2 linked regions of the Gimesia benthica genome follow. The protein of the gene in region 1 binds, or shares a complex with, the protein of each later gene. Links are inferred from orthologs where the notes say so. Each region holds a gene or a part of one and is shown in the gene's direction. Other genes may lie near its edges.

Region 1 (3,249 bases):
ATCGGGGTTTATCTCACGCGGTCGAAAAACTCGACTTATTCCTACCGCCGCTCGCACCGCGAAGCACTCGTGGAACTGTTGAACGGCGTAATTTTCGTACTGCTCTACTGCGCTGAAGTTCCCCTGGGAGCCGGTGCACTGCTGCAGGACAGTGGCCTCTTCTCCGCTTACGCACCCGACCTGGTGACCGTCGATTCCTGGCTCTCCCCCGCGGGACTGCTCAACCTGCGTTACTTCTATCACCTGGTGCTGATCGAATCCCTGATGATCGCTACCTTTATCGACTTCGATCACAAAATCATCCCCGATGGTTGTACCATGCCCGCCCTGTTTGTCGGGGTGGTCGGCGCGTTTGTCTTCGGGGTACTCTACCTGGTGCCTGTCTGGTTTCAGGAGCCTTCGGTGGTCCGCCTGTTCGGAGTTTATTTCCCGGAAGATTACCGGCACCACTTCATTGTCGAAAAGATTCCGCAGTGGGTCGTCACCTATCCGCACCTGCATGGTCTGGCCGTCAGTCTGGTAGGGCTCGTGGTGGGCGGCGGTGTCGTCTGGGCCGTCCGCGTCATCGGTCAGTGGACGTTACGCCAGGAAGCGATGGGCTTCGGCGACGTCATTCTGATGGCCGTCATCGGCAGCTTCCTGGGTTGGCAGGCAACGGTCACCGTGTTTGTGATTTCTCCCCTGTGTGCCCTCCTGGTGGTGGCCGTCTCCATCTTCTTCAAGCTCTCGCGCGAGATTCCCTTTGGACCTTACCTCAGCCTGGGAGCGTTGCTCGTCCTGCTCGGCTGGCCGAAAATCTGGCCCCTCGCCGAACGTATCTGCCATCTGGGACCGCTGTTACCCATTCTGGCGCTATTGATGATGGTCCTGCTGACGGTTTGCCTGTTATTTACCCAGTTCATCAAATGGAGCCTGGGCATCCCCCTCTACTGGCAGGACGAATGGGTCGAGGAATGGACGTCTGCCGACCAGTTGACCTACCAGTCGGGTGAGAATGTCAACGAAACCCAGGGCCGCTGGGATCTCAACACAAACAACCACACCCGGGCCGGACGGGGAACGCAACACTACCACCAGTGGAAAAACGGCCGGTAATCAGGGCTTTTTCCAGTCCGGGACCCATATCATTCACAAAATCAACTCGAGAGACTAGAATCGGCTGAAGAAGCTGAACTTGTCACCGCCGTGCGTGTCCAATCTTAGTGGCTCGCCAACTGCTGACATGAAATTTGAGATCTGAAATTAGAAATACCTATGATTACAATTGTCGACTACGGAATGGGAAATCTGCGGAGCGTCCAGAAGGCCTTTGAAAAGGTGGGCGCGGAAGCACAGATCTGCACAAACCCCGAGGAAATCGCGAAAGCCTCCAAACTGATTCTGCCCGGCGTAGGCGCTTTTCGCGATGCAATCCAGGCCCTCAAGGATCAGAACCTGGTGGAACCGATTCTGGAACACGCCAACTCGGGCAAACCCTTTCTCGGCATCTGCCTCGGGCTGCAGCTCCTGTTCGATGTGAGTTACGAAGACGGCGAATACGAGGGGCTGGGCATCATTCCCGGCAAGGTGGTCCGCTTTCAGGATCAACCCGGTCTGAAGATCCCCCACATGGGCTGGAACCAGATCGACGCCACCCGACCGCATCCCCTGCTGGCCGGCATTCCCGAACACGAACACTTTTACTTCGTTCACAGCTACTATGTGGCCCCCGATAATGACGACGACGTCGCCGCCTGGACGGAATACGGCTGTCGCTTCGCCTCGATGGTCGCCCGCGACAATCTGGTCGCCTGCCAGTTTCACCCCGAGAAGAGCCAGAACGCCGGCCTGAAACTGCTGCAGAACTTTGCTGCATTTTAATTCGACACCATCCGAAATAAGTATCAGAAAAATAGAAAGTCAGCTCAGCTATGGAAATTCTGCCCGCCATCGATATCCGGGGAGGCAAATGTGTGCGTCTGCGACAAGGCGATTACGGACAGGAAACCGTCTTCGGCGACGATCCCACCGAAATGGCCCGCCGCTGGGCTGACGGAGGCGCACAGCGTCTGCACCTGGTCGACCTCGACGGCGCTAAAGCCGGTCAGCCTGTGAATCACGAAGTTGTCCGTAAGATTGTCGACGCCGTTTCCGTTCCCTGCCAGATGGGGGGCGGCATTCGCGACGAAGCCTCAATTAAGCTGATGCTGGACGACGTCGGCATCGACCGCGTCATCGTCGGCACCCAGGCTCTCAAAGATCCTCAGTGGTTCAAAGAAATGGCAACCCGCTATCCGGGGCGGCTGGCACTCGGTCTCGACGCCCGCGACTCCAAAGTCGCCACCGAAGGCTGGCTCGATGTCTCCGAAACCTCGGCCATCGACCTGGCCAAAGAATACGTGGGCGTGGAACTGGCCGCAGTGATCTACACCAACATCGCCAACGACGGCATGATGCAGGGCGTCGATGAAGGGACCATCCAGGACATGATCGCGCTGGCCGAACTTGGTCTCCCAGTGATCGCTTCCGGCGGTGTGACAACCCTCGACGATGTCACCCGCCTGGCCGAAGTCAGCCGCACACAACCCAGGCTGGTCGGTGCAATCATCGGCCGTGCCCTTTACGAAGGGACGATCGCGGTTCCCGATGCCATCGCTGCCGCGACTCCTTAATATGCCGCGACCGCTTGAGTGGGAATGCCGGGGCCCGGCGGACAGGAATCACTGCAAATGACCGACGACGTCGATCGTGGAAAACTGTACCGGGCACGGCTACTGGTGCTCCTCGCCTCGGTGCTCTGGAGCCTGAGCGGTCTGTTCATCAAGTCGCCGCCGTTCCAGTCGATCCCGGCTGAGGATCGCGGCTTGATCCTGGCCTGCTATCGGGCCCTGTTTGCCGGCCTGTTCCTGCTCCCTCTGGTCCGCTTTCGGCACATGCGGTGGCGTCCCGCTCTGATTCCACTGCTGGTCGCCTTCGCCACGATGAACCTGTTGTTCGTCACCGCCATGACCCGCACGTCCGCTGCCGCTGCCATCTTCCTGCAGAACACCAGCGTTGTCTGGGCGATGCTCTTCGGTTATTTTCTCCTGCAGGAACGCATCGAACGCGGCTCGGTCCTGTCCATTCTGATTGTCCTGGCCGGCATCCTCTGCATCGTGGCCGGCGACTGGGCCGGGGAAAACTATGACGGTAATCTGATCGCCCTCACCAGCGGCGTCTGTTACGCACTGGTGGTGATTTTCTTCCGAGTCCTCCGCGACGAACATCCAG
Region 2 (3,176 bases), 910 kb from region 1 along the record:
CCGCCGATGCTGCCGAAATAACTGGTGCTCGGGATTGAGCTCATATAGTTGGGCGTACTCGAAGAGTGAATACTGCGTGTCGGAGCCCGGTCGGTGTCACTGGGACAGAGCACGATACTCAAACCAGAAACGGCGTTGATCGCGGTTTTGTTGGTTCCCTCATAAATTCCAATGTTGAAATTGAGTTTGTTATACAGCGGTGCCTGATCCATGTAGGGAAGAATCAAGGCCCCCCAGGAAGCACCACTTCCCAGTTCGACAGTACCATTCCAGCCGCGAATCTGTCCCGGAGGAAAACAACCAAAGGCTTCATGATAATTATGAAGTGCCAGGCCCATCTGCTTCAGATTGTTTTTACAGGTGCTTCTGCGTGCCGCCTCGCGCGCCTGCTGGACTGCCGGTAGCAACAGGGCAATCAGGATCGCGATGATGGCAATCACCACCAGCAACTCAATCAGGGTAAAACCTCGTCTTTGCCATTGATGACGTCTCATGTCTTTGCTCCTTTTTTAGATAAAGAAAATGAAAGGACGGTCGAACAACTGAGACCTGATTGAATTCACCAGGCCCCGGCTTCGGATCGAAAGATCTCATGAAAGGAAGTCGCGGGGGCATACTGCCGCAGCGCCGAACGACAACATCAATCATCAGTACATTAATATACAAATGATTAATTAGGTTTAGTTTAGACACCGTGAACTTAGCCTGTCAATCTCTTAGTCTATACAAATTCAGACAACATTCGTTTGTATAGTATGTTTAGAAAATCTCCTGTGTTCGTGGCGTGAAACAGTGATTCCCCGAAAGCGGACGAGTGGGAAAAAGGCAGAGAATCAGCACCACCAGTAACATTGAAACGACAGTTTCGGAAAGAACTGATACTGGTGAGTCAGTGGCTTATTCGCTTCTGCAGGCTACCGAAACGGGGCACAGTCGTTTAATCTACAATGCAAAGGGAACAAAACCTGTCAGTTCCCACCTCAACTGTCTGAACCATTCCAGGTAATTTCATGCTGGCTAAACGCATTATTCCGTGTCTCGATGTGCATGCGGGACGGGTCGTCAAAGGGGTCAACTTCGTTAATCTGCAGGACGCCGGCGATCCGGTCGAGGTTGCTGCCCGCTACGAAGAACAGGGAGCCGACGAGCTGGTCTTCCTGGATATTACCGCCAGCCACGAAGAACGTGACATCATCCTGGATATCGTGCGTCGCACGTCCGAAGTCATCTTCATGCCACTCACCGTCGGTGGGGGCATCCGCACGCTGGAAGACATTCGCGCCCTGCTGAATGCGGGCTGTGATAAGGTATCCATCAATTCTTCGGCTGTGAAAAATCCGGACCTGATCCGCGAGGCGGCCCTGCGGTTCGGCAGCCAGTGTATCGTGGTGAATATCGATCCCAAGCGGGTACAGAAAGACGGAAAGGAATTCTGGGAAGTACACGTTAACGGCGGACGGGTTCCCACCGGACTGGAAGCGATCGAGTGGGCCAGACGAGTTGAAGAGCTGGGTGCGGGGGAAATCGTCCTCACATCCATGGACGCAGATGGTACGAAAGACGGCTACGATTTACCGATGACCAAGGCCGTTGCGGAAGCGGTTTCCATCCCGGTGGTCGCCAGTGGTGGTGCCGGCTGCCCTGAACACTTATATCAAATCTTAACCGAAGGGAAAGCCAGTGCAGCGCTGGCCGCCAGTATTTTCCATTATGGCACCCACCCTGTTGACGAAACCAAACACTACCTGGCCGAGCGGGGAATTCCGATCCGTTTCAAAAGCGAAGTTTCACTCACGCGGTCGTAACCGACAGCCGTTCCAGATCAACCGGTGGCCTTATCAGAGTGACAAATTTACCGGTATCACGATAAAAGGAGCTTGCATGTTCCTTGAGAGTCTTCAAAATAGTAATAGCGGCTTCTGCTGCAGCCACTGATTTTGGCCCGTTGGCCCGAAATCGTGACCACATGTCAGAACAGTCATTCCTGTCAACAATGCTGCAGGCTCTTGCAGTGAAATCGAATATGAGATTAGTGGAGTTTGTTAATGGCGACAACCGTTCCTGCGAAAGCAAAAGAGATCTCCCCGATCACCGGGCGTGCTGAAAATGAAGTTGATAAAGTCTTCCGCCAGCTGATCAAGCACGGCGGTTCCGACTTGCACATGCAGGTTGGTAAAGCGCCCATCCTGCGTGTGAAGGGTACTCTCCGCGAACTGCAGATGGATCCGATCGACCGTGATCAGATGATGGCGTTGTTTGATCCAATGATGGATGAACGCAATAAGAAAATCTTCCACGACGAAGGGGGAGCCGACTTCTCCTACGTCGTCGAGCATGAAGGCGAAGCCTGGCGTTTCCGTGTGAACCTGTTTATTCAGCTCGGCTTTCCCGGCATGGTCTCCCGTAAAATTGAACGCTCGATTCCCAACTTCGAAGGGCTGTATCTGCCCCCCGTGATGGAGTCGCTGTGTAAGTTCGACCAGGGCATGGTTCTGCTGGCCGGGGTGACGGGTAGTGGTAAAAGTACGACGATCGCCTCCATGCTGAACTGGGTCAACGACCACTACCGCAAACACATCCTGACGATCGAAGACCCGATCGAATTCGTGTATACGCAGAATAAGTGTCTGATCAACCAGCGTGAAGTCGGGATCGATGTGAAGGACTTCGAAATCGCGATGAAACACGCCGTGCGTCAGGACCCCGACATCATGCTGGTGGGGGAAATGCGTGACATGGAAACATTCTCGACAGCGATCCACGCTGCGGAAACGGGGCACCTTGTCTTTGGAACAATTCACGCATCCAACGCTCCTTCCTGCATCGGTCGTATTCTCGACCTCTTCCCGCAGGACATGCACAAAGCACTCCGCGGCTCGCTGGCCTTCAACATGCGTGCCATCGTGGCCCAGAAACTTTTGAAAACCATCGTCGATAAACCGGGTCGTGTGCCGATTGTGGAAATCATGACCTTCAACCCGACCGTGCGTAAGCTGGTACTGGAAGAGCAGGACGAAAAGCTGGCCGCCGCCATCCGGATCGGTAAAGACGAAGGGATGCAGCAGTTCAACGACAGCCTCAAAGGCTTCATCGACCGCGAGTTCATCAGTCGTGCCGACGCGTTCGAAATTTCACCGAACGTGGAAGAGCTGAAGATGACCCTCAAAGGGATCGAC

Evidence for each region.
Region 2: the proteins of hisH (region 1) and hisF are in contact, whole or in part, in a crystal structure (PDB 6RU0), measured with the Thermotoga maritima proteins. The link is inferred for Gimesia benthica from one-to-one orthologs. Residues at the interface, in WP_004080484.1 of Thermotoga maritima: Asn15, Arg18, Arg22, Arg117, Leu118, Pro119, His120, Met121, Gly122, Trp123, Asn124, Asn134, Gly135, Tyr136, Tyr138, Val140, Tyr158, Glu180, Lys181, Ser182, Ser183, Lys184, Ile185; in WP_004080486.1 of Thermotoga maritima: Met1, Leu2, Ala3, Arg5, Ser40, Glu41, Asp45, Glu46, Ala70, Glu71, Ile73, Asp74, Ile75, Pro76, Phe77, Asp98, Lys99, Ser122, Gln123, Glu161, Thr195, Leu196, Asn247, Arg249, Glu251.

Annotation. Positions count from the first base shown.
Region 1 is NZ_CP043930.1:2,527,733-2,530,981, reverse strand. The notes cover bases 132-3,057. They hold hisH (imidazole glycerol phosphate synthase subunit HisH), read left to right. Parts: upstream 132-1,254; coding sequence 1,255-1,860; downstream 1,861-3,057. Other genes in these bases: F1728_RS09495 (DMT family transporter), read left to right, coding at 2,709-3,057; hisA (1-(5-phosphoribosyl)-5-[(5-phosphoribosylamino)methylideneamino]imidazole-4-carboxamide isomerase), read left to right, coding at 1,911-2,651; F1728_RS09510 (prepilin peptidase), read left to right, coding at 132-1,095. Outside these bases: more of F1728_RS09510, read left to right, coding at 1-131; more of F1728_RS09495, read left to right, coding at 3,058-3,249. UniProt on the Escherichia coli protein: IGPS catalyzes the conversion of PRFAR and glutamine to IGP, AICAR and glutamate. The HisH subunit catalyzes the hydrolysis of glutamine to glutamate and ammonia as part of the synthesis of IGP and AICAR.
Region 2 is NZ_CP043930.1:3,433,878-3,437,053, forward strand. Bases 55-2,907 are described here. They hold hisF (imidazole glycerol phosphate synthase subunit HisF), read left to right. Parts: upstream 55-1,010; coding sequence 1,011-1,805; downstream 1,806-2,907. Other genes in these bases: F1728_RS12975 (DUF1559 domain-containing protein), read right to left, coding at 55-494; F1728_RS12985 (type IV pilus twitching motility protein PilT), read left to right, coding at 2,046-2,907. Outside these bases: more of F1728_RS12975, read right to left, coding at 1-54; more of F1728_RS12985, read left to right, coding at 2,908-3,176.